DNA from 3 places in the Shewanella sp. Koi 1 genome. Region 1 is predicted to be linked to each of the others. Evidence: predicted binding sites of a transcription regulator. Region 1 holds the regulator's gene; each other region holds the start of a gene.
What was found. The regulator LexA, encoded in region 1, represses DNA repair genes until DNA is damaged. The targets are predictions, from matches to a motif close to TACTGTATNNNNATACAGTA.
Positions count from the first base shown of each region.

Region 1 (9,947 bases):
TAGCCCGTGACGCTGCCTTTAGCCAATTCAGCGATGAGTTGTTCAGGATTGAGTGTGGCAGCGGATTGTCTGGCCTCCATTTGTGCGAGTAGTTCGGTTTTTTCAACTGCCCTATCCATTTGCCACAAACCTAGCTTGACCAAAACCACGAATACCACCACAGTCAATATCAGTAGTAACGACACTGCCCTACGCAACCAAATATATCTTGGTAACCAAATCAATTTGGTCAGCAAAACATAAGGATAGCGTATGAACATCCCGCTCATTTTTAAGTGTGTTTTAGTACTGCTGTTGCTGTTTATCATTTTTAACCTAGGCAGAGCCTTAATTATTATGGTTAAAGGTGACGACCAAACCGCTGAACACCCGGTGCCAATGAGCCGCTATTTGGGCCGTAGGGTGATATTTTCTGTACTGGTTATCCTGCTCTTGCTGGTGGCTTTAGGGACTGGACTGCTTGGTCTCAATCCCACGCCTTAAGTTTTCAACTTATTGTTTCAACGAATATTTAAAGCACATAAACAAAGATAAACAGGCAGAGCCAAACCACATCGACAAAGTGCCAGTACCAACTGCCTGCTTGGAAGGCAAAATGCTTATCCGCACTAAAGTGGCCTTTTAACACTCTGAAAAACAAGACTAATAGAAAGATAGTGCCCAAGGTGACATGCATGCCGTGGAAACCCGTCAGCAGGAAAAAGGTGTTGCCATACACGCCCGAGGTGAGCGTTAGCCCCATCTCATGGTAGGCATGGCTATATTCCTCCGCCTGCAAAGCAAGGAAGCTAATTCCCAGTAAAATCGTGAGCCCCAGCCAGAGGGTGATGGCCGAACGCTTACCCTTTTCTAAGCTGATATGGGCAAAATGCAGCGTGACTGAGGAAGTCAGCAGCACAATCGTGTTGATTAGCGGCAGTCCATTCCATGGCATGGCTTCGGTTTTGGTGCCATCTGGTGTGGTGACGAGTGGCCAAACGGCCTCGAAGTGTGGCCACAGGACTTCGTGGGTCATGGCATTGTTGGACGCGCCGCCGAGCCAGGGCACTGCGATCATGCGGGCGTAAAATAAGGCGCCGAAGAAGGCGGCAAAGAACATCACCTCGGAGAAAATAAACCAGCTCATGCCTTGGCGAAACGATCTATCCATTTGATGGGAATAGAGGCCTGTCATCGATTCTTGGATTACAGTTCTAAACCAGCCAACCAGCATAAACAGGATGACGGCTATGCCTGCCAGTAGAATATAGCCGCCATCCGAAGCGCCAGATTTGAGTTGATGTACAAAATGTCCTGCCCCAAAGGCGATTAAAAACAAGCCGATAGCACCAACAATCGGCCAAGCACTCTGGGCGGGTACGTAGTAAGTCTCATGTTTAGTGGTCATTTTGCAGCTCCTTGCTCTATGGCAGACGCTAACTGCTTGTCGGTAATGTCGTAGAGGGTGTAAGAGAGGGTTAAGGTGTGGATAGACTCGGGTAATTGAGGATCCACAAAGAAGATCAACGGTAGCTCGGCGCGACTCGCGGCGGCTAAGTGTTGTTGGTTAAAACAAAAACATTCGGTTTTATTGAAATAAGCCGCGCCTTGTCCGGGCGAAATAGAAGGAATCGCCTGGCCCACGATCGCTCTGTTAGAGACATTTTGCGCCAGGAATGCCGTGTGAATGAGTTCTCCCGGATGCACTTCGAGCCGTTTCGTTTGTGGCTCAAATTTCCACGGCATGCCCGTCTGCACCTGCGAGATAAACTCCACCGTTACCACCCGGTTCTTGTCCACAGTGATCGCTTGATAACTGCTGGCAGTATTGGAGGTTTTGCCATTAATCCCCAGTTTTTCGCACAACACATCGTAGAGCGGCACTAAGGCGAACCCAAAGCCAAACATCCCAAGGCAGCCCAGCACCAGCAGGCTGATGAGCTTACGGTTGGACTTGATGTTGGGCTGATGGGGTTGGCCTTGCATGTTATTTCACCTCGGGTGGCGTGGTGAAAGAGTGGTAGGGGGCAGGGCTGGGTAGGGTCCACTCTAAGCCTTCGCTGCCTTCCCAAGGTTTGGCGGGCGCCTTTTCGCCGCCCCGAATGCACTTAATCACCAACACGAGGAAAATCAGCTGAGAAAGACCAAAGGCAAAACCCCCAATCGACACGATTTGGTTTACATCGGCAAATTGAATCGAGTAATCGGGGATACGCCTTGGCATACCCGCAAGACCTAAGAAATGCATCGGGAAAAACAACACGTTAACCGAAATCACCGAGCACCAGAAATGCCACTGGCCGAGCTTTTCGCTGTACATATGGCCGGTCCATTTTGGCAACCAGTAATAGGCCGCCGCCATGATGGAGAAAATCGCACCAGTGACTAACACATAGTGAAAGTGGGCCACCACAAAGTAAGTATCGTGGTATTGGAAGTCGGCCGGTGTGATGGCGAGCATCAGGCCAGAGAAGCCGCCAATAGTGAACAGGATAATAAAGGCCACCGCGAACAACATTGGGGTTTCAAAACTCAATGAGCCGCGCCACATGGTCGCTACCCAGTTAAACACTTTCACCCCAGTCGGCACAGCAATCAGCATAGTGCAGTACATAAAAAACAACTCAGCAAACACAGGCATACCGGTGGTGAACATATGGTGCGCCCACACGAGGAAGGACAAAATCGCAATACTCGCCGTGGCATACACCATGGATGAATAGCCGAATAATGGTTTACGGCTGAAAGCTGGAACAATGGCGGAGATAATGCCGAAGGAAGGCAGAATCATGATGTAGACTTCGGGGTGACCGAAGAACCAGAAGATATGCTGGAACATCACAGGATCACCACCACCTGCCGCCTCGAAGAAGCTAGTACCGAAAAACTTATCGGTTAACACCATAGTGACGGCGCCCGCGAGCACAGGCATCACGGCGATCAGCAAGAAAGCGGTAATCAGCCAAGTCCAAACGAACAGCGGTAACTTCATCCAGGTCATGCCGGGAGCGCGTAGGTTGACTATGGTGACGATCACGTTGATGGCGCCCATGATCGAACTTATCCCCATGATATGAATAGAGAATACAAATAATGCTGTGCTGTCAGGGCTATAAGTGGTCGAGAGTGGTGCGTAGAAGGTCCAACCGAAGTTAGGGCCGCCGCCTTCCATAAACAGTGAGCTCAGTAAAATAGTAAAGGCGAAGGGCAGGATCCAGAAACTCCAGTTGTTCATCCGAGGAAGTGCCATATCAGGCGCGCCAATCATCATCGGGATCAGCCAGTTAGCCAGTCCTGTAAAGGCTGGCATCACGGCGCCGAATACCATGATTAACCCATGCACTGTGGTCATTTGGTTGAAGAAGTTAGGCTCAACGAGTTGTAATCCGGGCTGAAAGAGTTCGGCACGGATCACCATGGCCATCGCACCACCGGTTAAAAACATTATGAAACTAAACCATAGGTACAGGGTGCCAATGTCCTTGTGGTTAGTGGTGAGTAACCAGCGCATGATGCCTTTAGGTGCACCGTGATGGTGTTCATCATGGGCGGCAATTTGGTCTTGAGTCAGTGTGCTCATCTTAATCCCCTACTGTCCATGGCGAGCAATATCAGCGGGTTGCACTGTATCGCCAGTATTATTGCCCCACGCATTGCGCTCATAGGTAATGATGGCGGCAAGCTGTTGTGGCGTGAGTTGTGTGCCAAATGCCTGCATCGCCGTGCCCGGTTTACCGTGCATCACAATGTCGATGTGATTGGCGACCGGACCCGTTGCGATAGCGCTGCCAGCAAGGGCGGGGAAGGCGGGAGGCATACCGGCACCCGTTAGCTGGTGGCAGGCGGCGCAAATCGTGGCATAGGTCTTTTCCCCTTCGGCCATCAGTTCATCATGGCTAAGCGTGGGAAGACTCGCGGGGTCGACACTGGCGGCGGGTTCTGTCGCAGGCTTTGGCGCATCGGTGGTTGCTGGGGGCGGAGTCGTTGCTACTGGTTCGCTATTGGTGCCACCTGATTTATGGGCATCAACGTCTTTGGCTTGCACCGCATCCCCCGTGTTATTGCCCCACGCATTACGCTCATAGGTAATCACGGCGGCAATCTCTTGGGTCGTTAATTGTTTGCCAAAGGCTTGCATGGCCGTACCCGTTTTACCATTGAGCACGATTTCAAGATGGCCGCTCAGTGGTCCGGTCGCAATGGGGCTGCCTTTGAGGTGCGGGAATACTCCTTGTAGACCTTCACCGTTGGGTTGGTGACAGGCCGCGCAGTGACCGAGGTAAACTTGCTCACCCTGAGCCATCAGCTCTTCTTTAGTCAGTGTTTGTGATAACGCGGCTTGTGCGGCTTGCGCTGCGGCATTGGCGGCTTGTTTTTGTTCTACAACCCAAGCATCGAACTCGGCTTCGGGCAATGCCTGTACCACTATCGGCATAAAACCATGGTCTTTACCGCAAAGCTCGGCACATTGGCCACGGTAAATGCCGGGTTTGTCGATACGGGTCCACGCCTCGTTGATAAAACCTGGGTTAGCGTCTTTTTTTACCGCAAAGGCGGGCATCCACCATGAGTGGATGACATCCTCTGAGGTCATCAAGAAGCGGATTTTACGATTGATGGGTAATACTAGGGGTTTATCGACCTCGAGTAAGTAGTGCTCTCCCTTGGCTTCACTACCTTCGATTTGAGGTCTTGGAGTTGCGAGAATACTGTAAAAATCAATATCTTGATCGAAGTAGCTATAATGCCATTTCCATTGAGAACCTGTGACTTTTACCGTGAGATCGGCATTGCTGGGATCTTCCATGGCAATCAGAGTTTTCGTGGCGGGAATCGCCATTAAGATCAGAATGACAAAAGGAATAATCGTCCACGCGATTTCGACTTTTGTGCTCTCATGGAAGTGAGACGCGACCGCGCCCTTAGATTTTCTGTGGTTGATCATGGCATAAATCATCACGCCAAAAACCACTAGGCCTATCGCGCAGCAGATATACAGAATCGTCATGTGTAAGTGATAAACCTTGCCACTGATTTCTGTTACGCCGGGGGTCATGTTGAACCGCATGTCCGCTGCGGCCAACGGTGGGGCGAATAGCACCACGAGTAAACAATACAACCATTGCTTCACAAGACTTCTCCTCTGCCAATTGCGAATAGCAACCACAAAGAAGAGCAACACAGTAAGTCTCAACTCTATGCAAACTCTTCAGTTCCCAAAAAAGCTTCTCTGACTTCAACGTGCGTTGGCGGCTTACTTTTGATTAAGTATTGTTACTGCTGGTATTAGCCACACTGGCACATACTGCTGAATAAACCCATTATTCTCGATTTTTGTGTGCAAGAGATATTCGATAAATCGTCGATATTTTTTGCCTAAATGGGCGATATATTATGCTCGCCTGAATCAAACATACTTGCTGTTTAAAAATTGATCAAGATCACTTCTTTTTCTAATTGTCTGAAAAATTGCCAAAAAAAAAGCCCCACATTCACAGGTGAGGCGGCTTTCAAGGCTAAATACGCAGTGCAAAAATTTTAATGAACAGAGCTAAAAAAACTACCTTGGGCAAAGTGAGCAGGTTGCTTGAGTGTCGCGTCCGTAGGTGAGTGATTTACGACATCTTCTAGCACGATTCCCATGGCGCGGGCGCTCTTGGCCACAATTTGCAAACGACGATTGTCGCGGGCATCGAGTGAGTGGATCCAAGTAATTACTGCGCTGGAAGTGCCGCTAGTTAAGGCTTTTTCCATGGCCCACAGGGTTTCCACTTCATCTTTCGCATGGACTAAGAGTACGCGATCCATACGCACGCCGGCGCTGGCCAGTAACTGCTTGTAGCCAATACTGGGTGGGTTGATGAGCACGACCCAGCGGCCTTGTTGGCTCAATTGTGCCAATTGTTTGCTAAGTTGCATTAGCTCTTGGCGCCCTTGGCTCTCGGTGGGCATAGTGATGATAGGCGTATGCTGCCAGTCTGTATCGGTTTCGCGTACCGCATCGAGCCATAAACCGGGGTGACGCGGGGCATTACCTAGTAGTTTGTTCATAGCCAATCTCCATTGCGGATCACCCCTACGGCGAGCCCTTCAATTGTTAGACTTTGGAAACTTAAATCGACTTTAATCGGGGAGTAATCTTCATTTTCAGCATGTAGATAAACGAGATTCCCTTTCTTTTCAAAGCGTTTAACTGTTACATCATCGTCAACGCGAGCAACAACTACTTGGCCATTGCGCGCTTGCTGTACCTTATGAACGGCGAGCAGATCCCCTTCGAGGATACCGATGTTCTTCATACTGTCGCCTCTGACGCGCAGCAAGAAATCAGCGGCTGGGTGGAACATGCTGGGGTCGACTTGGTAATACTGTTCGACATGCTCTTGGGCGAGGATAGGTTCGCCCGCAGCCACTTGACCAATCAGTGGTAAGCCAGATTCGCTGTTATCTTCTTCCTCAACTGGGAGGCGGATCCCGCGGGAAGTGCCAGGCATGATCTCGATGCAGCCTTTTTTTGCCAATGCCTTAAGGTGTTCCTCGGCGGCATTTGCACTTTTAAAACCCAAACGGGTGGCGATTTCGGCCCGGGTGGGTGGCATGCCAGTCTCGGCAATATTACGTTTAATCAGCTCTAAAATTTCGGCTTGGCGTGGCGTCAACGGTCTCATGTTCTTTCCTGTTTTTCTATACAGTTACTGTTAGTATATACAGTATTGTTCGTAGTGCAAGTATTAACCACTTTTTAACGCGATTGGAGAGTATTAGCGAATATTCCCTAGAATCTGGTATTCTATGGGGCTAATGAACGTACTTACATTGCATAAGAATAATGCCTAAACAAGACTCTCTTTGGTTGAAATCATTACGCTGGATCCAAAAACACTTAGTGCACACTATTGTTGTGCCGCAGGATCCCTTTGCCGATCTGAATCTGGACGCGTCCAGACCGCTTGCTTATGTAATGAAAACAGAATCCCTGAGTGATATTGCTGCGTTAAGCGAAATCACCACTAAGCTGGGTTTGCCAAGCCCCTACGAGCCGCTCGTGGTCAATGGTGTTGTCGCGCCCCGCGTCGTTTGCCTCGAAGGCCGTAAGCCTTTGTTTGGCGAGCGTGCCAGTAATGAGCCATTTCTCGAATGTTTTATGCGCCTGTTGGCCGTCCATAAGGAAAAGCCAGAGTTAGATATTCAGCTGGTGCCTGTGAGTCTGTATTGGGGCCGTACTCCGGGTAAAGAAGACGACACCATGAAGGCGGCTGTGCTTGAGCGCGAGAACCCAACTTGGTTACGTAAGTGCTTGATGATCTTATTTTTAGGTCGTCACAACTTTGTGCAGTTTTCTAATGCGGTATCGCTGCGTTACATGGCCGACGAACACGGCACCGATATGGGGATTGCCCATAAACTGGCGCGGGTGGCTAGAGTACATTTCCGCCGCCAACGCAAAGTGATGACAGGGCCTGTGCTGCCTAATCGTCAGGCAATGTTCCACTCCCTGCTGAAATCCGAATCCTTACGCAAGGCGATTCAGGAAGAAGCGGCGAGTAAGAAGATTTCCGAAACCCAAGCCCGTGAAACAGCAATTGAATATCTTGATGAAATTGCAGCAAATTATTCCGACAGCCTAGTGCGTATTGCAGAGCGTTTCCTAACTTGGTTATGGAACAAGCTCTACAGCGGTATCAACATCAAAGGTGCTGAACAAATCCGCCAGCTGCACCATGATGGTCACGAGATTGTTTATGTACCTTGCCATCGCAGCCATATGGATTACCTGCTGTTATCCTACATTCTGTATTACCAAGGCATGGTGCCACCGCATATTGCGGCGGGGATTAACCTAAACTTCTGGCCTGCGGGGCCGCTATTCCGCCGTGGCGGCGCTTTCTTTATTCGCCGTAGTTTTAACGGCAATAAACTCTATACGGCAGTGTTCCGTGAATACCTCGATCAGCTGTTTGCTAAGGGATATTCGGTTGAGTATTTCTCTGAGGGAGGCCGTTCTCGCACCGGTCGTCTATTGGCGCCGAAAACGGGCATGATCGCCATGACGATCAACAGTGTGCTGCGTGGTATCGAACGCCCTGTCACCTTAGTGCCTGTGTATTTAGGCTACGATCACGTGATGGAAGTGGCGACTTACCACAAAGAGCTGAGCGGTAAGAAAAAGCAGAAAGAATCTGTATGGCAAGTCTTTGGTGCTATTCGTAAATTAGGTAATTTTGGCCAAGGTTATGTCAACTTTGGTGAGCCGATTACACTGCAAAACTTCTTGAATGAAACGGCGCCTAACTGGCGCACTGAAGTGGCCGACGATCCCGAGCAAAAACCGACTTGGTTAACCCCTGCGGTGAACGTGTTAGCAAATCGTGTGATGACCCGCATTAACGATGCTGCCGCCGCCAGTTCAATCACCTTGACCAGCTTAGTGCTGTTGGCGTCGGAGCAAAATGCCCTAGAGCGTTGCTTGCTCGAGCGTCAGTTAGATTTGTACCTGACGCTGCTTAAGCGTGTGCCTTACACTTCGTTTACGTCGGTGGCCGAAGGTGATGGCAAGCACTTAGTGCAGCAAGGTTTAGAGCTGAATAAGTTCTCCATCAATGCCGATCCTCTGGGTGAGATAGTATCTATTGACGCGAATCAAGCGATTTCAATGACTTACTATCGTAATAATATCATCCACTTGTTTATCATTCCGTCGTTGATTGCTAGCTGCTTAACCAACAATAAGCAGATTTCACGAGCCCATATCCTAGGGATTGTGAGTGACTTCTATCCGCTACTGAAGGCGGAGTTATTCATGGGTATCAAGGACCTCCCAAGTTATGTGAATCAAGTGCTGGATCTGTTTATTGAGCAGGGGCTTGTGCAGGAAAGCGATACGCTGTCGGTGGTGACCGAGCACACCAGTCAAATGTTGTTGCTGGCCGGAAGCGTTAGCGAAACCTTGCAACGTTATGCGATTATCTTCAATCTGCTGGCCCACAGACCTAAGATGGAGCGTTCGGAGCTGGAGTCTGAAAGCCATCTACTAGCCCAACGTTTAGGGGCGCTGCATGGAATTACCGCACCAGAATTCTACGACAAGAAACTCTATAACACCTTGAGTGTTAAGCTTAAAGAGTTGGGTTATTTCTCCGAGAAGGAAGATAAATCCGACGTTGAGCGCATTCGCGATCAAGCCAATAGCTTACTCAGAGCCTCAGTGAGACAAACCATAGTTGCGAGCGTGACCGCGGAGCATATCGTTTAATGGCTAACCATATGAATGCGGCGAAGAATAAGCCGGTGGGTAAGTCTTTGCTCGGTGGTGCCATGATTATTGCCGGTACCACAGTCGGGGCGGGGATGTTTTCTTTGCCCGTTGTGGGCGCTGGCATGTGGTTTGGCTACTCGGTACTGATGTTACTCGGTATTTGGTTTTGCATGTTGATGTCGGGACTGTTACTGCTCGAAACCAACCTGCATTTCGAACCGGGAGCGAGTTTCGATACCCTGACCAAGGAAACCCTAGGCCAGTTTTGGCGGATCGTGAATGGGGTATCGATTGCCTTCGTGCTTTACATCTTAACCTACGCCTACATCAGTGGCGGCGGCTCGATTGTTAACCATAGCCTACAGGGTATGGGTATTGAGTTACCCCAGAGTGTTGCTGGATTAGTATTTGCGGTTGTGCTGGCTTGTATCGTGTTGATCAGCACCAAGGCGGTGGACCGTATTACGACCATAATGCTCGGCGGTATGATTATTACTTTCTTCCTCGCGATTGGTAATTTACTGATCGAGATTGATGTGACTAAGTTGCTCGAACCGGATGGCAATCAAAGCTTTGTGCCTTATCTGTGGGCTGCTTTGCCCTTTGGCTTGGCAAGTTTTGGCTACCATGGCAATGTGCCGAGTCTGGTGAAGTACTATGGCAAAGATTCATCGACCATCATCAAAGCGATTTTCGTCGGCACTTTCATCGC
Region 1 covers NZ_JBREJM010000001.1:4,673,233-4,683,179, reverse strand. Annotated here, with positions in the region: gene ACUZ8J_RS20580 (SURF1 family protein) at 1-308, opposite strand, end outside; gene ACUZ8J_RS20575 (DUF2909 family protein) at 253-483, shown strand; gene ACUZ8J_RS20570 (cytochrome c oxidase subunit 3) at 512-1,387, opposite strand; gene ACUZ8J_RS20565 (cytochrome c oxidase assembly protein) at 1,384-1,965, opposite strand; gene ctaD (cytochrome c oxidase subunit I) at 1,967-3,559, opposite strand; gene coxB (cytochrome c oxidase subunit II) at 3,569-5,110, opposite strand; gene ACUZ8J_RS20550 (cell division inhibitor SulA) at 5,518-6,030, opposite strand; gene lexA (transcriptional repressor LexA) at 6,027-6,647, opposite strand; gene plsB (glycerol-3-phosphate 1-O-acyltransferase PlsB) at 6,809-9,232, shown strand; gene mtr (tryptophan permease) at 9,232-9,947, shown strand, end outside.

Region 2 (9,947 bases), 2.0 Mb from region 1:
AACGAATAGACCATAGTTCTCATATTTAAGGGATAACTCGTGTAATCCTTTAACGATTTCGGATGTAGTATCACCTTGAGAATAAAGTAAATTACTCAAATCGTTGTTGCTAGAATAAGAACCTGGTTGTGCCCAAATCTCAGCAGATGTGTATTTGGTATTGCCAAATGCAGTGTAGTTTGACCAATCAAACTGTGGCTGGTTTACCTTACCAATTTGTCCATCCCAATCGCGCTCCCCTACACGCCAACTGGCACCAGCAGTCCAAGTCGAGTCAAAAGTCCCTTGTATCTCCCCCCAATCGAACGCAACCGCATTAACATTCGACACCATCAATAAACTCAATGCCGACGCCACCCCCAAAGCAAGCGCCGACTTGTTAAAACTTTTTTTAACAATTTTCATTTTAGCTCTCCGTACCCTGCTGGATTCTTTGTTCTTGGAATTACAACCAACATCTTGTTAGCTCACAGGTAACATCATTGTTACAGCAATTAATCCCCATGAGCAAGGCACAGTTAGAGAAAATTTTCTAAAGAATTAAGCACGTAGACACATTTATGTCATCTACTACAGGGATGGGATTTAAATTAGAAAAGCAGAAGATTGAAAAGCGTGGGAAGAACCATGCAAAAAACTTTATATTTCATTAACATAATCACAAAGAAAATATCATATTTCCGTGATTGTAATTAGTCGACCGTTTAAAGTAATTACTCTAAGTAAAAATCAACAATTTATTAGGCTAACTGCTCTAGCGACACAAATTGCCCTTTATCATCGAGCACCAGTTTGAACTGTCCATGAATACCGTTATCGGTTAAAAAACGCCTAAAATGTCGGCCATTAATCCACAGGATCCGCCCCTGACGCTCACGCACTTCAACCTTATCGGCAATGCCTTGATAGTAAGGTAAAAACTCTCGATAACTTAGATTTAGCTTAAAATACAATTCCATATTAAAACTCAAATAATCGGCATAAAACTGGTAGTGGCTATTTACGACGGGCCAATTACAGCTGTTGGACCAACAAACAGCATGTCGTAGAAACAGAGCTATTGCCTTGAATTATCGGCCTCACAGGGGCAATGTAACACGCTAATACCCTCATCAAAAGGCCATCATATTCAATAGTATAAAGCGTCATACCTTAGATTTAACTTAACTCGTTAAATAGTATAACTAGGGCGCCTAGCCTTCAATTTAGCCCTAACTGCTCATTACTGCTTGGAAGAATGAGGGCAGCATAATGCTGCCCTCTTCATAGCTACTGTGCTAATGCCTTAGATACTTTCTCGAATAAATCTTTCGACAGTTCAGGCAGCGCCAACAATCGCGTTAAACAAGCCTTGATCTTGACTTGGCGCGCCTCATCAAACTTACTAAATTGGATGAGTGGCGTCACCATACGCGCCGCAACCTGCGGGTTGAGTTTATTTAAGCTGATAAGACATTCAGTTAAAAACTCGTAACCTTTGCCATCGGCGCGGTGGAATTGATAAATATTTCCGGCAGCAAAGCTGCCAATCAGTGAACGCACGCGGTTAGGATTGCTCATGCTAAAGCTCGCGTGTTGTTGTAATTGACGCAAACTATCAATCACCCCTTCCACATCATGGGTCGCCTGCAGCATGAACCATTTGTCCATCACCAGCGGCGTATCGCGCCAGCGGGCTTCAAACATTGCCATCAAATGTTCGCGGCAAGGTAACGAGCCAACATTCGCTGCACTTAATGCGCCAAGTGAGTCGGTCATATTGGCAGCCTTATCAAACTGCTCAACCACAAAGCTTTCGGCCTCGCTACTGACTCGGCTCAACCAGTTAAGACATTGGTTTTTCAGCGCTCGCGCTTTTGTGCAATCACGGTTTACCAATGAGCGATACAGCGCCGTTAATTCATCTTCACAATAGGCGGCAAGCTCTGTGAGCACAAATTCACGGGCTAGGGCTAAGGCATCTAAATCGACCGTGTCGGTTTGCTCAATCAAAGCAGAGGCCGATGGTATGGCTAACATTTCCGCCATCAGCGCCTGATCTAACTGCTCATCGAGTAAGGCGCCTTTAAAGCTGTCCTTCACTCGCTCATCTAAAGTCATGGTGTGATGTTGCTGCAAATGCGCCACATTTTGCCAAATCGCTTGGCTCACGAGCGCCACCGACGCTTCCCAACGCGCCACTTCACTCGAGGCAAAGCGCATCAAATGAACAAGCTGATCGATTTCAAAGGGATAATGCAATTTAACCGGTGCAGAGAAATCCTGTAGTAAAGATGCCACGGGTTTATGGCGCATACCTTCAAATGTAAATACTTGCTCTGCTTTAGTAAAATCAAGCACTTGATTTACTAGTGACTGCCCTTTTTCATCTAACAGCTCTAAGCTAAAGGGAATATGCAAAGGTGAAGCACAACCAGCTAACGTTTGTTTGAGGGTTAACTGGTAAGTCCCAGCCTCAGCGTCAAAACTGTCGCTTGCGGTGACAATTGGCGTACCCGCTTGGCTATACCAGAGACGGAATTGCGTTAAATCGATACCACTGGCATCTTCCATCGCCGCGACAAAATCATCGCAAGTCACGGCTTGGCCATCGTGACGTTTGAAGTATAACTTCATCCCCGCTTGGAAATGGGCTTCACCCAGCAGGGTGTGCATCATGCGAATAACTTCAGCGCCCTTGTTATATACAGTAACAGTATAAAAATTATTCATCTCAATCACAGACTCGGGGCGGATCGGATGCGCCATTGGGCCTGAGTCTTCAGCAAACTGCTGGTTTTTGATGACTTTAATCGCGTGAATTCGGTTCACAGCACGAGAGCCTAAATCCGAACTAAACTCCTGATCGCGAAACACTGTCAAGCCTTCCTTAAGGCTTAATTGGAACCAGTCACGGCAAGTCACGCGGTTACCCGTCCAGTTATGGAAGTACTCATGGCCGACCACAGATTCAATGCCGTGGTAATCCTCGTCGGTTGCGGTCAAGGTATCTGCTAACACATACTTGGTGTTGAAGATGTTTAAGCCTTTGTTTTCCATCGCCCCCATATTGAAAAAGTCGACCGCGACTATCATGTAGATATCTAAGTCGTACTCTAAGTCAAAACGAGATTCATCCCAGGCCATAGACTTTTTCAGGGACGCCATTGCATGGTGCGCTTTGTGTAAATTACCTTTATCGACAAACACCTGCAGTACCACTTTGCGATGACTGCGGGTGATAAACTCATCCTGCAACAGATCGAAATCGCCAGCGACTAAGGCAAACAGATAGGCAGGTTTTGGGAAGGGATCTTGCCAGCGCACGTAATGACGGCCATCATCGAGCTCGCCTTTCTCAATCAAGTTACCGTTGCTAAGCAAGAACGGAAACGCCAGCTTATCGGCTTCGATTCGCACTGTGTATTTGGCTAACACATCGGGGCGATCGAGAAAATACGTGATGCGTCTAAAGCCTTCGGCTTCGCACTGAGTACAGTAGGCGCCGTCGGACATATAGAGCCCTTCGAGGCTTGAGTTAGCCTCAGGATCGAGTTGGGTGATGATGGTCAACTCAAATTCATTCAGCGATGTCTCGATGGACAACTGCCCTTCACTCGCGTGATACGTCGCCGCTTGTCCATTAATGGCCACACTCACTAAGGTCAAACTTTCACCATCGAGCACTAAGGGATTGGTGTGAGATGAAGTGCGTTTGACTTTGCTAACGGCTTTAACCAGGGTGTTTTTACCATCGAGATTAAAATCTAAATCAATGGTTTCGATCGTGAACTGGGGAGCTTGATAATCTTTAAGGTATTTTGCTTGTGCTTGTGTCATGTCGTTCCCTTTAACACTGTTCTAAATAAGAAAAACGCGCCATAAGCGCGTTTTAAGATACGGTAAACAGGCGCAATAACCGCCTATTTAGTGCCAGCGTTAGCCAGCTTTTTTGCATCCGCCATATCTAAGGTGATATAGGCCGTTTCGTCTAAGAAGGCATCTGGTGCTTCAATGTCGTCTTTGTCTTTAATGTCTTCCATCGATTTAACCGCGGCTAAACCATGGGCAACACGACGCTCGTTGGTTCTATCGAGTACTTTCTTCTCATCGGCTTCACGCGAGGCAATGCGCTCACTTTCAACTAAGGAGACAGTTTTCTCTTTATGATGCTTTTTAAAGTCGGCAATATCTTGATTGATATAGTTAAACTCGACATTGTTCTGAATACGGGCAAGGTGCTTTTTATCTAAACTCGCCACCAACTCAGGGGTGATGTCGTTTAGGGTGCCGTATTGCGCCATTGGCACTTTGTCCCAAGGTAAAGCATTCTTCTCTTCCGCTTCACCGTATTCACCCGGCTCTAACGCACTTGGGTAAGCAATGTTCGGGGTTACGCCTTTGAGCTGAGTGCTACCACCGTTGATACGGTAGAACTTCTGGATCGTGTACTGCACGTGGCCAATCGGCTTCTCATACATATCGTAGATTCGACCAAGGCTCTTATGCTGCTGCACAGTGCCTTTACCAAAGCTTGACTCACCGACAATCAGCGCACGGTCGTAATCTTGCAACGCGGCGGCAAAAATTTCCGAAGCTGATGCACTGTAACGGTCAACCATAATGGTTAACGGGCCAGCGTAGGTCGTCTTGCCATCGTTATCACGGTGGGCAGACACTCGACCATCGGCGTCCCGCACTTGCACCACAGGGCCCATATCGATAAAGAGTCCCGTCAGTAACACGGCTTCGGTCAACGCACCGCCGCCATTACCACGTAAGTCGATGACGACGCCTTCAACCTTGGCTTCGTTTAACTTCACTAATTCTTTTTCAACGTCCTGGGATAAATTCATATAGAAACCAGGAATTTGAATCACACCCACTTTACGGTTGGCGTATTCACCGTCTTTTGGCTCGATGATCTTTGAGGTCGCGGCACGGTCTTCTAAACGAATTTTGTCGCGCACTAAGGTCAGATTAAACGGCTTAGCGTTAGAGCCGCCCTTCTTAGGTAAAATCTGTAATACGACTTTACTGCCCTTAGGCCCTTTGATCAGATCGACCACATCGTCTAATCGCCAGCCGATCACATCAACAATCTCACCGCCTTCTTGGCCGACACCGACGATCTTATCTTCAGGCGACAGTTTTTCACTGCTGGCCGCAGGACCGCCTGCAATCAAGCTCTTGATGACAGTGTAATCGTCTTCAAGCTGTAACTGCGCACCAATCCCCTCGAGGCTTAAGTTCATTTCCATTTGGAAACGTTCCGCATTACGGGGCGATAAATAGCTAGTATGTGGCTCGATGCTACGGGAGAAGGCATTCATCACCGCTTGGAACACATCTTCGCTATTGGTCTGGGTCAGACGCTTGATGGCGTTGTTGTAGCGTTTTTGCAGAATATCAACGATTTCAGGCCATTTCTTGCCAGTGAGTTTCATATTCAGCGCATCGTATTTAACACGTTGACGCCATAACTCGTTGATCTCGGCTTGATCTTTTGGCCAAGCAACATCTTCTCTATCGTATTCGTAGGCATCACCCGGAACGGTAAAGTCCATCTCTTTGTCGAGCAGAGAGAGTGCGTATACAAAACCTTCGTAGCGACGTTTCTGAACCAAATCAAACATCTTATAAGCAGGCTCGAGTTCACCCGAGCTCAGCATATCGTCAAACTGATTAACGTAAGGTTTGAAGCTGTCGACATCGGCTTGCGTCAGCACATTACGACGGTAGTCGAGTTGCTGCAGGTAGCGGTCAAAAATCTGAGCAGAAAACGCATCATCTAATGCAAATCTATGATAGTGGGAACGAGTGTATAAATCCGTCACTCGCTTACTCGCCACTTTATGCTGCGCTTCCTGCTTGAGAGTGGGTAACTCGCTGATTTGAATCGTAGGGGGGACAGCCCAAGCCGAGAATCCGACAAAAACAGTGGCAATGGATGTAGCCAAAGTGAGTTTTCGCATCAACAAGTTACTCCGTTTGATTAAATGATTACAGCAGGATATGTTCCGCTTTCACTTTTACCGTTAAGCCGCTATCTAGCTGAACATGAATGTCCTCTTTGTTAATGTCGGTGATCACGCCGGCTACTGGCGTCATCCCTAACTTAACATTAACACGTTGCTTCTTCGCTAAATCGGTCAATTGCGCTTGAACTAAGTTAACAGCAGGCTCTGCCTTAGGTGCAGCTTTTGCTGGGCGCTCAGTCTTGCGTGCTGGCACGGCAACTTTCTTAGGGGCTTTCTTCGCAGGCGCTTTACCCGCAGGCGCGGCTTTTGGTGCTTGAGCTGCACGCTTAGCTTTTGCTTTATCTTGGCTTTCTTTCAACATCGCTTGAGCATGATCGATATGCTCTTGCTCTAACTCACCGCATGGCTGACCATCAAGATCCACACGCTGTGCACCGGCTTTTACCGATTTCAGGTAGCGCCAGCTGCTGGTGTAGCGTCTTAAGGCAACTCGCAGTTGAGTTTTACTGACTTTAGAATCATCAGCCAACCTTTCAGCCAAATCTTGAAACAATCCGATTTTTAATGGCTTAGTTTCACCTTCAGCAATAAAGCACAAAGGAAATGTTTCATACAAATACGCCAAAATTGCGTTGGTGTCGGTCAACTTATCTGTTGATTCCATCATTACTTCCACAGTTAAAAAGGGACATCGAATCCGAGGTGATAAAAATCAGCTTCTTACGAGTCGTTTATCTTGGTTAAGCTCACATATGAGCCAAAGTACAAATTAGCATTCTCGCCGAGTTAACTAAAGTTAAAAAATATAAGTTAACAATTTTTCACGGCTGAACCTATCAGGCTTATTTCGGCTGTGCTCAAAATAAGCCTTATCAGTGCATGCGCTATTATAAGGCGCACGCCACCGATTGCGACTATGAATTATGCGTTATTGTACGCAAATTAAGCAAATAGGCAGTTTTCGAAGCTTTTTACCAATAATTCCAAGCCCTTTTGGTCTGCTTCATCGAAGCGGTCAAAAATAGGACTATCGATATCCAGCACGGCCACAACCTTACCATCGGCGCGGACTGGGATAACAATTTCAGAATTACTGGCTGAATCGCAGGCGATATGACCATCAAATTGATGCACATCGGCGACGCGCTGCGTCTGATTGGTTTGCGCGGCGGTGCCGCACACGCCCTTACCCATTGGAATACGGGTACAGGCCACTTTACCTTGGAAAGGACCCAACACCAGCTGTTCGCCACGCATCACGTAAAAACCCACCCAGTTCAATTCGGTTAGGTTATCGTTTAGCAAAGCAGAAAAGTTAGCCATGGCAGCCACTAAATCATCCTCGCCCTCGAGTAAGGCCAGCGCTTGACGATTCAGTGACTCATAAAATTGCGGTTTCATAGACTTCCTAAAAAATTATTCGGCAGCATCGTCCTTCTTAGGCGCTTTTTTCGCTGCATTTTGTTTTGATGGCGTACTATTAACTTGAACCACGCCTTTAAGCAAGTTTGTCAGCTCATCTTTATTGTTAGCAAAATAGAATGCGAGCTGTTCGCTCACGGTTTCATCAATTCCGAGCTGCGCTTTTTGAATAAATGGAATGAGGTTATCGGCGATGTCGAGCATCTTATCGTAGGCGTCAGCCTCCTTTTTCGATGTAAATGTCATCTTCTCCACCCCTTCTCTTACCACGACAAACTGTGTAATAACTGCCATGACTGCCCTCGCACTGTTTTTATATACAGTAATCAGGATGACATAAAGTGAACTAGTGATGCAAGTATTCTGATTATTCTGGTATTATGAGTACGCTTTTCGTTGTCGAGATGGGTCAAGCAATGTGCTATCTCACCCTGTAATATGGTTTTATTGCGGATTATTTGCTCTCTCAATGGCTTTGGGGCTAATTTAATATTTTTATATGCATGAAAATACAGCAGAAAACTCTGTAATCCTCTGTCGTTCCTGCGACTTAGCCGTTCGAAAGCGCGCCTTACCTACGGGTGTTAGGGCGTTATGCCCGCGCTGCAGCACCGCACTTTATGACACACCATACTGCTCGGTAAACGGCATGTTAGCGCTGTGTATTACCGCGCTGGTGTTCTATTTCCCCGCCAATTTTTTCCCAGTACTCGAAATCCACTTTTTGGGTAGCATTCGCACCACTACAGTGTTTCAGGGCGCCTTTGCGGTGTTCGACCAAGGTTATTGGGTCGTGGGATTAGCCGTGCTCGCCGCCGCCGTGATTGGCCCGGGATTGTTGATCCTGTCGATTCTTAGTCAGATTTTGATCGTCAAATGGGGACTTGGCAGTCCATTTTGGCGTCGCAGCCTCAAACAGTTGTTAAAGCTGCAAGGGCTACTATCCCAGCTCACCATGCTGGAGATTTATGTGATTAGCTTTTTGGTGTCATCATTTCAGTTATCTGATTTTTCGGATATTTACTTCGGTATGGGCACCTTCTGCTTCACCATGCTTTTTTTAGTCACCCTGTTCTTGCAGCGTGAATACGATATTGAGCATATGTGGAGTCTTCTCATGCAGGAGCGACACTAAGATGCAGCAACAGGGAAAAGACTTAGGCCTGTGCCTGTGCCGAGTGTGCAGGCAGCTCAATAGCAGTGACAATAGCCACTGCAGCCGCTGCGAAGCCGAGCTCCATGTCCGTGATCACAGCAGCTTACAAAAAAGTTGGGCGCTGCTGATCACCGCCGCCATTTTGTTGGTTCCTGCCAACCTCTACCCTATTACAATGCTCACCAATCAGGGGCAAGTGCGCCACGATACGATTTTTTCGGGGATTATCCATTTAGTGCATTCGGATATGTTGCCCATCGCTATTATTGTATTTATTGCCAGTATTTTAGTGCCTTGGGTGAAAATTATCGGTTTGGCCACTTACCTCTGTGCCATCAGTTTTAATCTGCCGATTTCGAAAAAGAAACTCATGGTGGGATTTCATGTGATTGAGTGGATTGGCCGCTGGTCAATGCTCGATTTGTTTGTGATCTCCTTAACGGTTGCCCTCGTCAATATGGGGCAATTACTCGATGCAAAGCCTGCACCTGCGGCCACGGCGTTTGCATTGGTGATTTTACTGACTCAACTTGCCGCAAAAGTTTTAGACACTCGTTTACTCTGGGATCGATTGGAACCTCAAGATGACACAAATTGAATCGCCAAAAGTTGTGAAGAAAAAACTCTTTTCGCCGATTTGGCTGCTCCCGATAGTGGCGCTCGCACTCGGCGCATGGCTGGGCATTAAGAGCATCAAAGAATCGGGCATTGAAATTCAGATCCACTTCCCCAGTGCCACGGGGATCGATGTGGGCAAAACCTTAGTCAAATACCAAGGTCTTACTGTCGGTAAGGTAAAAGACATTGGTATCGATGAGGATCTTAAGGGCGTAAACGTCAAAGTCATGATGGACTATCGCGCTAAGCCTTTCTTAAATAAAGAAACCCTCTTTTGGTTAGTCACCCCAAAAGCGAGCATCACGGGTGTTGAAGGCTTAGATGCGCTGTTTTCGGGTAACTATATCGCGATTCAACCCGGTAAAGGCAATGCCGCCACCTTCTTTGAGGCTGAGCGTCAACCACCACCGATGCAGGTGGGCTCAGAAGGGGTAATGATTGAACTGACGGCCGATAAACTCGGCTCGTTAGACGTGGGTTCACCAGTGTTCTTTCGTCAGATCCCTGTCGGCAGCGTGGTCAGCTATCGTTTAGACGGCAACGCCAGAGTCATTATCAGCGCCTTTATCCAAGAGCAATATGCGCGTTTAGTGAAGAAAAACTCTCACTTTTGGAACGTTTCCGGCGTGAAAGTCGACGCCAGTTTAGCGGGCATAAAAGTCAACACTGAGAGCTTAGCTTCCATTCTGGCGGGCGGCGTGAGTTTCAGCTCCGATGATAAGGCACCTGCGGCACAAAATGGTGACAGTTTTGCCCTCTATGATTCCGAAACCAGCGCCCTTGGTGGAATT
Region 2 covers NZ_JBREJM010000001.1:2,702,266-2,712,212, forward strand. Annotated here, with positions in the region: gene ACUZ8J_RS11815 (DUF1302 domain-containing protein) at 1-405, opposite strand, end outside; gene ACUZ8J_RS11820 (DUF2835 domain-containing protein) at 741-959, opposite strand; gene pepN (aminopeptidase N) at 1,270-3,819, opposite strand; gene prc (carboxy terminal-processing peptidase) at 3,903-5,954, opposite strand; gene proQ (RNA chaperone ProQ) at 5,983-6,624, opposite strand; gene ACUZ8J_RS11840 (GAF domain-containing protein) at 6,903-7,361, opposite strand; gene ACUZ8J_RS11845 (YebG family protein) at 7,377-7,676, opposite strand; gene ACUZ8J_RS11850 (paraquat-inducible protein A) at 7,882-8,517, shown strand; gene ACUZ8J_RS11855 (paraquat-inducible protein A) at 8,519-9,136, shown strand; gene ACUZ8J_RS11860 (MlaD family protein) at 9,123-9,947, shown strand, end outside.
Region 2: ACUZ8J_RS11845 (YebG family protein) is a predicted target of LexA. The motif match lies at 7,688-7,707, and genes of this name have one in related genera.

Region 3 (9,947 bases), 1.2 Mb from region 1:
TTCTTGATAATGCGCTGGCCCATAAAGCTTACGAAAACACTGCCTTGCCCATAGGCCAAGGACAAACCATTTCTCAGCCTTATATCGTGGCGCGTATGACAGAGTTACTGCTTCAACATCAGCCGCAAAAGGTGCTTGAGGTGGGAACGGGCTCAGGCTACCAAGCGGCGATCCTGGCGCAATTAGTGCCAGAACTGTGCACCATTGAGCGTATTAAAGGTTTACAGATCCAAGCGAGACAAAGATTAAAGCGGCTCGATCTTCATAACGTGTCATTCAAATATGGTGATGGCTGGCAGGGCTGGCCGAATCGCAGCCCCTTCGATGGGATTATGGTCACGGCGGCAGCGGCTAAGGTTCCCGAAGCCTTGTTGTCTCAGTTGGCCGAAGGCGGCGTGCTAATCATCCCTGTGGGGGAAGAGACGCAGCAATTGATGCGCTTTACCCGCCGCTCGGACCGTTTTAGTTCTGAAGTGATAGAAACCGTCAAATTTGTTCCCTTGGTCAATGGCGAGCTCGCTTAAGTTATTCGCTTAAGTTATTCGCTTAAGTTTTTAGCTTTAGGTCACTTCGTTAAACACTTGGCCTTTTATGATTAGGTAAAACAGTAAGATAGCCCTAAAGAGGAGTTTTTATTGTTGAATGCGGGTTTACTCTTAAACCTCTGTTTAGTGTTGTTGCTTGTGGGCTGTAGCTTTCAGGCGAGTCGCCCCGCACCTGTCGAAAGTCTCTCCCACAGTTATTCCAAACATAACAAAGGCCACATTAAATCTAATTCATATAAAGTTAAGAAAGGTGACACCCTTTATTCTATATCTTGGGCTGCGGGTAAAGATTTCGCCGAAATTGCCAAAATTAATCAATTAGATAAATCGTACACCATCTACCCTGGACAGATTTTATATTTAACGAATGACACAGGAAAAAATGGTAAAGGCTCTACAACTTTAGGTGGAAGCAATTCAGCGTCTAAAGGGCAAAATAAAGCTAATTCTCTTGATAAACAATCAGCTAGTAACAATTCTTCCGCGAAAAACTTGTCAAGTGAACAGCAGAAAAAAACACTTGATCAGAAAGCGAAGCCTGCGTATTCTGCAACAAGCTCTCAACAAAATATTAACCCTTCGATCGTCGCCCCGACATCAACACTGCCAGACAGTGTCAGTCAGTGGCAATGGCCAGTAAGAGGTAAATTGATTGGGACATACTCTGCCAATGAGCAGGGAAATAAAGGAATTAAGATCGCAGGAAAACGCGGAGATATCATCAAAGCCGCTGCAGATGGGCGGGTGGTATACGCAGGTAGTGCTCTTAGGGGTTACGGTAATTTAGTGATTATTAAACATAGTGACGATTACCTTAGTGCCTATGCTCATGCAGATCAGATCTTAGTCGAAGAAAAGCAACATGTCCTTGCTGGACAGACAGTTGCAAAAATGGGCAGTACAGGTACCAATCAGGTAATGCTTCGTTTCGAGATCCGTTACCACGGTCAGTCTGTTAACCCACTTAACTATTTACCTAAGCAATGATTGTTTAGGGCCTTGTTGGCATGGAGGATAAAAAATTGCAGTAATTCAAGCAGTTTACATTAGGTTTGGGAGATTTGATCATGAGCCGCATAAATAGCACTGCCGCAGAAGAACTCGTAGATTTTTCCGTAGATACCGCAGAGTTTGATCTCGATAAAGAGGATATTGCCGCTGATTTAGTTCAAGAACTAGGACTCGAACAACAGGTTCAAGATGACCTGCAAAAAAATCTTGATGCCACCCAGCTCTATTTAGGTGAAATAGGGTTTTCCCCACTGCTTAGCGCAGAAGAAGAAGTTTACTTTTCCCGTAAGGCCTTAAAAGGCTGCGAAAAATCCCGTAATCGTATGATTGAGAGTAACCTGCGACTCGTGGTTAAAATTGCCCGTCGTTACAATAATCGTGGCCTTGCGCTGCTGGATTTAATCGAAGAGGGTAATCTTGGCTTGATCCGTGCGGTGGAAAAATTCGACCCAGAAAGAGGCTTCCGTTTCTCAACCTATGCGACTTGGTGGATCAGACAAACGATTGAACGTGCCATCATGAATCAAACCCGCACGATTCGCTTGCCAATCCATGTGGTAAAAGAACTCAACGTCTATTTACGTACGGCTCGGGAATTAGCGCAAAAACTTGACCACGAACCTACGGCAGAAGAAATTGCCGAGAAACTGCAAGTATCCAGTGTTGACGTCAGCCGTATGCTGAAGCTCAACGAGAAGATCACCTCTGTCGATATCCCCTTAGGTGGCGATAACGACAAGGCGTTACTCGATGTGCTTGCCGATGACGACAACGTAGGCCCTGACTACAAAGTACAAGATGAAGACATTTCAAACTCAGTGGTGAAATGGCTTAACGAACTCAATACCAAGCAAAGAGAAGTGTTAGCGCGCCGCTTTGGCTTATTGGGTTATGAACCCTCAACCCTTGAAGACGTAGGCGCAGAAATTGGCCTCACCCGTGAACGTGTTCGCCAAATTCAAGTAGAAGCCCTTAAACGCCTACGTGATTTGCTGGGCGCTCAAGGTCTCTCTGTAGAGGCATTATTTAGAAACTAAGGTTTAGAGATTTAGGTTTAGAAACTTTGGCTTGGATATTTAGCCCTAAACCCGTTCATCAAGTCATAAAAAACGCCCAATATTGAGGGCGTTTTTTTATGCTTTCGCGTTTATGTTATCGCGAGTTTTCACTCTATGTGTTAACTCAAGCGTTTTAGCTCGTAGAGTAAATCCAGCGCCTGTTTTGGGGTCAGGTTATCGGGATTTATGGCTTTTAATTTGCTGACAGCGGGATTCTCCACTGGCTCAGGCAGAGCGAGCAGTGTTTGGATCGGTGCCCTAGTGCCGTGAACATTAGCACCTTCCACTTGATGATCGCGGCTCTCAAGTTGATGTAACTTGTGTTTTGCCGCCTTAATCACCCGAGCTGGCACCCCGGCAAGGGCCGCAACCTGCAAACCATAACTCTTACTGGCTGCACCTTCTTGCACTGCATGCATAAAGGCGATGGTGTCTTCGTGTTCAATCGCATCGAGGTGCACGTTATAAACGCCAGCCATAATTTCCGGTAATTGCGTTAACTCGAAATAATGGGTCGCAAACAGCGTCATTGCGCCGACTTGCTGTGCTAAATATTCAGCCGCAGACCAAGCTAATGACAGGCCATCGTAGGTTGATGTGCCGCGGCCAATTTCATCCATCAAGACTAAACTTTGTGCGGTCGCATTATGGAGAATATTTGCCGTTTCAGTCATTTCCACCATAAAGGTTGAGCGACCAGAGGCGAGATCGTCTGAGGCGCCAATCCGAGTAAAAATCCGATCGATAGGGCCAATGATGGCGCGATCAGCTGGCACAAAGCAGCCAATGTGTGCCATTAGGGTGATAAGCGCCACTTGGCGCATGTAGGTCGATTTACCGCCCATGTTTGGACCTGTAACAATCAGCATCCGGCGTTGATTGTGCAGGGTGACAGGGTTGGCGATAAAAGGCGTTTGACTCACACGCTCGACTACAGGGTGGCGACCCGCTTCGATTTTTACGCCGATTTCGCTGCTCAGTTCTGGGCAGGTATACCCTAAGGTTTCGGCACGTTCGGCAAAGTTACTCAGCACATCGAGTTCGGCTGCCGCTCTGGCGAAGGCTTGTAGCTCATGCAACTTGGGGAGGATTAAATCAAACAATTCGTCCCAAAGTTGTTTTTCAAGGGCGAGCGCCTTACCTTGGCTCGACAGCACTTTTTCTTCGTATTCCTTAAGCTCGGGCGTGATGTAACGCTCCATATTCTTAAGGGTTTGACGACGTTGGTAATTTAACGGTACTTGCTGCGATTGCAGGCGACTGACCTCGATGTAGTAGCCATGCACTCGGTTGTAGCCAACCTTCAACGTGGCAATGCCGGTACGCTCTTTTTCCCGCGCCTCGAGCTGAACTAGATAATCAGTGGCTCCTTCACTTAAGCCTCGCCATTCATCTAACTCGGCATTGTAGCCTTCACGGATCACGCCGCCATCACGGATAAGCATCGGCGGATTATCGACAATGGCGCGCTCAAGCAGTTGTTGCTCTTCGGGAAACTCACCTAAGAGTCGGCCTAGTTTCACCGTATGGGGCGCACTTAACTGCGCGAGTGATTGCTGCAACTGAGGCAATAGGTTTAATGCTTGGCGTAGGCGGGCAAAATCCCTTGGACGAGCGTTACGCAGTGCCAGCCTTGCCATGATACGTTCAATATCGCCTAGGGCTTTAAGCTGTTCGTGCAATGATTCATGGGCAGTGGTCTCGAGTAATTCATTCACGGCCGTTTGGCGAGCAAAAATCTGGGCATGGTCTCTTAGCGGCTGATGGATCCAGCGTTGCAACATCCGGCTGCCCATGGCTGTGGCGGTATTGTCGAGTACGGCTGCTAGGGTGTTATCTCGACCACCACTCAAATTTTGTGTCAGTTCGAGGTTACGGCGCGTTGCCGCATCCAAGACAATCGTATCGGTTTGATTGAAACGGGTAATGGCATTGATATGGGGCAGGGCGGTGCGCTGGGTGTCTTTCACATATTGCATTAAGCAACCAGCCGCTTGTAGCGAAAGCCTTGCATCGGTAATCCCAAAGCCGTGCAAATCCTTAGTGCCAAACTGTGCCAGCAGCAGTTTAATGCTGGTATCGTAATCAAACTCCCACTCGGGGCGGCGACGCTTGCCTTTAAAATGATGCAATAGCTCCATCGCGCCAAAATCTTCGCTATAGAGAATTTCGACCGGATTGGTACGTTGAAGCTCGGCTTCGAGGGACTCTTTTGTCTCTAATTCAGCAATCACGAAACGGCCGGAAGACACATCGAGGGTCGCGTAGCCAAAACCGACTTTACCTTGATAAACCGCGGCTAACAGATTGTCTTGTCTCTCCTGTAATAGCGCTTCGTCGGTCAAAGTACCTGGGGTGACGATGCGCACCACTTTTCGCTCAACAGGGCCTTTTGAGGTAGCAGGATCGCCAATCTGCTCACAGATCGCGACCGATTGGCCAATTTGAACCAATTTGGCGAGATAGCCTTCAACTGCATGGTAAGGGATACCCGCCATCGGGATCGGGTCACCGCCACTTTTGCCGCGGGCCGTAAGGGAAATGCCCAATAATTCAGAGGCGCGTTTTGCGTCATCATAGAAGAGTTCATAGAAGTCACCCATACGATAAAACAGCAGCATGTCGTGATGCTCTGCTTTCATGGTCAAATATTGACGCATCATAGGGGTATGTTTTTCTAAATCATCGGTATCTATAGGATTCATTAAATCGTTTTCGTCCGTTATGCCGGCCCAAAGCGGGGGAAAAAAGTCGTACAGTAATGGGATAAAAAATCAGTGGATATGCACTATTACTGTCTAAAATAAATTGACGCCAATCTTAGCAATAATTTTCTGAAAATTGACCCTTAAACCATGGATATTCACTGATATCCTGACAAATCTGCAGCACGAGTCGGTAAAAGCTTGTCTCAACGGGAAAATTTTCTGACTGAAAAATAAATCATTCACAGGTCTTGATACTGTATGATTGTACAGTATACTAGTCAGCAGATTATGACAAAGAGCCTCGCTTTTTGTATTACCCGCTTTAATAAATTGAATATCACTTTTGACAGTACTGATACTGTCTAGATGAGGGAACAGGAATGAAGGTCGATCCAAACAAAGAGAAAGCACTTGCTGCGGTATTGAGCCAAATTGAAAAGCAATTTGGTAAAGGCTCCATCATGAAGCTGGGCGAAGACCGCTCTATGGATGTTGAGACTATTTCTACTGGTTCACTTTCCCTTGACGTCGCCTTAGGTGCTGGCGGTTTACCAATGGGACGTATCGTTGAGATTTATGGTCCAGAATCATCAGGTAAAACGACGCTGACATTAGAAGTGATTGCTGCCGCTCAGCGCGAAGGTAAAACCTGTGCCTTTATCGACGCCGAGCACGCGCTAGACCCTATCTATGCTAAAAAGTTAGGCGTTGATATCGATAACTTACTGTGTTCACAACCCGATACTGGTGAACAAGCCCTTGAGATCTGTGATGCGTTAACCCGTTCTGGCGCGGTAGATGTGATCATCGTTGACTCGGTTGCGGCATTAACACCCAAAGCGGAAATTGAAGGTGAAATTGGCGACTCACACATGGGCTTAGCGGCGCGTATGATGAGCCAAGCGATGCGTAAGTTAGCGGGTAACCTCAAGCAATCGAATACACTGTTAATCTTCATCAACCAAATTCGTATGAAGATTGGTGTGATGTTTGGTAACCCAGAAACCACAACAGGCGGTAACGCGCTGAAGTTCTACGCCTCTGTTCGTCTCGATATTCGCCGTACAGGTGCTATCAAAGAAGGCGATGAAGTGGTAGGTAACGAGACGCGCGTTAAAGTGGTTAAAAACAAAGTTGCTGCGCCGTTTAAGCAAGCTGAGTTCCAAATTCTTTACGGTCAAGGTATCAACCGTACCGGTGAATTAGTCGATTTAGGTGTGGCCCATAAACTGATCGAAAAAGCCGGTGCATGGTACAGCTACAAGGGTGACAAGATTGGTCAGGGCCGTGCAAATGCCGGTAAATATCTGACTGAAAATCCAGAAATTGCTGCTGAAATCGATAAAACACTGCGTGAGTTACTGCTGAGTAACCCAAGTGCTATGTCTTCATCTTCTTCTGATGATGAAAATAGCGAAGGCAATGTTGATTTCGAAACAGGCGAAGTATTCTGAGCCAGTCTGCCCGTCAAATCGCGGTCGCGCTGTTAGCGCGCCGCGACTATTCTCGCCAAGAAATCAGCTCCAAACTGCTCGAAAAAGGCTTTGAGGTCGTAGATATTGATCCCGTGCTCGATGATTGTGAAGCATCGGGTTTTATCAATGATAAGCGCTATGCCGAGCTTCTCGTTTGCAGCCATATTGCCCGTGGTCATGGGCCTATCCGTATTCGCCAAGCCATTGCCCAAAAGGGGCTTTCAAAGGATTGTATCGAAGCCGCGTTATCTGCAAATGATCATGATTGGTTTGAGCTAGCAAAAGCTAAAGCCATCAAAAAATATGCTATCCCAAAAGTCACCGAGGTCAAAGGCTCACAATCCCGCGAGCTGCTGGCGAAAGAAAAAGCCAAACGGGTGCGGTTTTTACTGAGCCAAGGCTTTAATTACGAACAAGTCTCCTACGCCTTAGATTACGACCCTTTGGAAGACCATGATGACTAACGTCATGGCATAAACTCGCAGCTCTAGGCTAGTGCTTGTCGTTGTCTTTTGCGTTCGGCAGCGGTGCGGGTTCGCCTCATCGACTCTTCTTTACCGCTTGGCTTTTGTGATAAGCCATGTCTTAGCTGCAAACTCACCGAAAATATGAGATTCCTAAGCCTATATCGCTATTCAAGGCTGGTCGTCTTTCCTCAGTCTGCTTATAATGCTGGGCAAATAGAAATACGGCTACCTTATGGTGTAGCTGGTCATGCTTACCCAATTCAGGACGATTTCATGTATCAAACGACAGCAGCGCTTAGAAGTGCTTTCCTCGAATTTTTCCGCAGCAATGGTCACCAAGTTGTGGACAGTAGTTCTCTTGTACCAGGCAACGATCCAACGCTTTTATTCACCAACGCCGGTATGAACCAGTTCAAGGACGTGTTTCTTGGCATGGACAAACGTAGCTATACACGTGCGACCACAGCCCAACGCTGCGTCCGTGCGGGTGGTAAACACAACGATTTAGATAACGTTGGTTACACCGCGCGTCACCATACTTTCTTCGAAATGCTGGGTAACTTCAGCTTTGGTGATTATTTCAAAGAAGATGCGATTCGTTTTGGTTGGACATTCCTGACTGAAGTCTTGAAGCTACCAAAGGAGCGTCTGTGTGTGACTGTTTACCAAACAGACGATGAAGCCTTTGAAATTTGGAATAAAAAGATTGGTGTTGCCGCTGAAAACATCATTCGTATCGGCGATAACAAGGGCGCGCCATACGCTTCAGATAACTTCTGGCAAATGGGTGACACAGGTCCTTGTGGTCCATGTACCGAAATTTTCTACGATCACGGCGATCATATTTGGGGCGGACGTCCCGGTAGCCCAGAAGAAGATGGCGACCGTTTCATCGAAATCTGGAACATCGTATTCATGCAATACAATCGTCAAGCTTCTGGTGAAATGTTGCCGCTGCCAAAACCTTCAGTCGATACCGGTATGGGGATTGAGCGTATCGCTGCGATTATGCAGGGCGTGCATTCAAACTACGAAATCGATATTTTCCGCGCCTTGATTGCTAAAGCGGCTGAAATCATCGGCGTGACTGACTTATCTAACAAGTCACTGCGCGTTATTGCCGACCATATCCGTTCATGCGCCTTCTTAGTTGCCGATGGTGTAATGCCATCGAACGAAGGTCGTGGCTATGTGCTGCGCCGTATTATTCGCCGCGCCGTGCGTCACGGTAACAAGTTAGGGGCAACTGAAGCCTTCTTCTACAAGTTAGTTCCGACGCTAATCGAAGTGATGGGCGATGCCGCTAAAGGTCTTGCCGATACTCAAGTGATTGTTGAAAAAGCCCTTAAAGCGGAAGAAGAGCAGTTTGCTCGTACGCTTGAGCGTGGTTTAGGTATCCTGGATAGCGCGTTAAACGAATTGCAGGGCGACACCTTAGACGGTGAAACAGTCTTCAAACTGTACGATACCTATGGCTTCCCAGTGGATTTAACCGCTGACGTATGCCGTGAGCGCAACATTATCGTCGATGAAGCCGGTTTCGAAGCGGCGATGGCTGAACAACGTAGCCGCGCGCAAGCCGCGGGTAACTTCGGCGCCGATTACAACGCGGCACTGAAAATTGATGCTGAAACTGCATTCTGTGGTTACTCAGAACTCACAGGCAATGCCAAAGTCACGGCACTTTACCTAAACGGTGAGTCAGTTCCTGCAATCAATGCGGGTGATGATGCCGTAGTCGTGCTCGATGTGACGCCATTCTACGCAGAATCGGGCGGCCAAGTAGGTGACAAGGGCGTATTAGTGGCTCAAGGTATTGAGTTTGCTGTTAGCGATACGCAAAAGTTTGGTCAAGCTTCAGGTCACAAAGGTACGTTAACGGCTGGCAGCTTAAGCGTTGGCCAAGTACTTGAAGCAAAAGTGGATAAGAAACTGCGTCACCGCACCCAGTTAAACCACTCTGTGACTCACTTATTACATGCTGCGCTGCGTCAAGTGTTGGGTACTCATGTCACTCAAAAAGGTTCGTTAGTTGACCCTGAGCGTTTACGTTTCGACTTCTCTCATTTCGAAGCGGTCAAACCTGCTGAATTGAAACAGGTTGAAGAGTTAGTTAACACCCAAATTCGCCGTAACCATGAGCTGAAAGTCGCTGAAATGGCGATTGATGAAGCCAAAGAAAAAGGCGCTATGGCACTCTTTGGTGAGAAGTACGATGCACAAGTGCGTGTTGTCACTATGGGCGATTTCTCTATCGAACTGTGTGGTGGTACTCACGTTGGCCGTACCGGTGACATTGGTTTATTCAAAATTACCTCTGAAGGGGGTATTGCTGCGGGCGTTCGCCGTATCGAAGCGGTAACCGGCGCAGCGGCGATGGCCTATGTGGCACAGCAACAAGCACAACTTGAAGAAGCGGCAGCACTTCTGAAAGGCGATACCCAATCTGTTGTGGCTAAGCTGAAAGCGCAACTGGATAAAATGAAGCAGCTTGAAAAAGACATGCAGCAACTGAAAGATAAGTTAGCTGCGGCAGCCAGTGCGGATTTAGCCGGTGATGCGGTTGTGGTTAATGGCGTAAATGTGCTGATTAAGAAACTTGAAGGCGTTGAAGCAGGTGCACTGCGTGGCCTGCAAGATGAGTTAAAGCAAAAGCTGAAATCCGCCGTTATCCTGCTCGGTG
Region 3 covers NZ_JBREJM010000001.1:3,463,523-3,473,469, reverse strand. Annotated here, with positions in the region: gene ACUZ8J_RS15375 (protein-L-isoaspartate(D-aspartate) O-methyltransferase) at 1-524, shown strand, start outside; gene ACUZ8J_RS15370 (peptidoglycan DD-metalloendopeptidase family protein) at 636-1,532, shown strand; gene rpoS (RNA polymerase sigma factor RpoS) at 1,613-2,593, shown strand; gene mutS (DNA mismatch repair protein MutS) at 2,734-5,319, opposite strand; gene recA (recombinase RecA) at 5,703-6,776, shown strand; gene ACUZ8J_RS15350 (regulatory protein RecX) at 6,794-7,261, shown strand; gene alaS (alanine--tRNA ligase) at 7,538-9,947, shown strand, end outside.
Region 3: recA (recombinase RecA) is a predicted target of LexA. The motif match lies at 5,575-5,594, and genes of this name have one in related genera.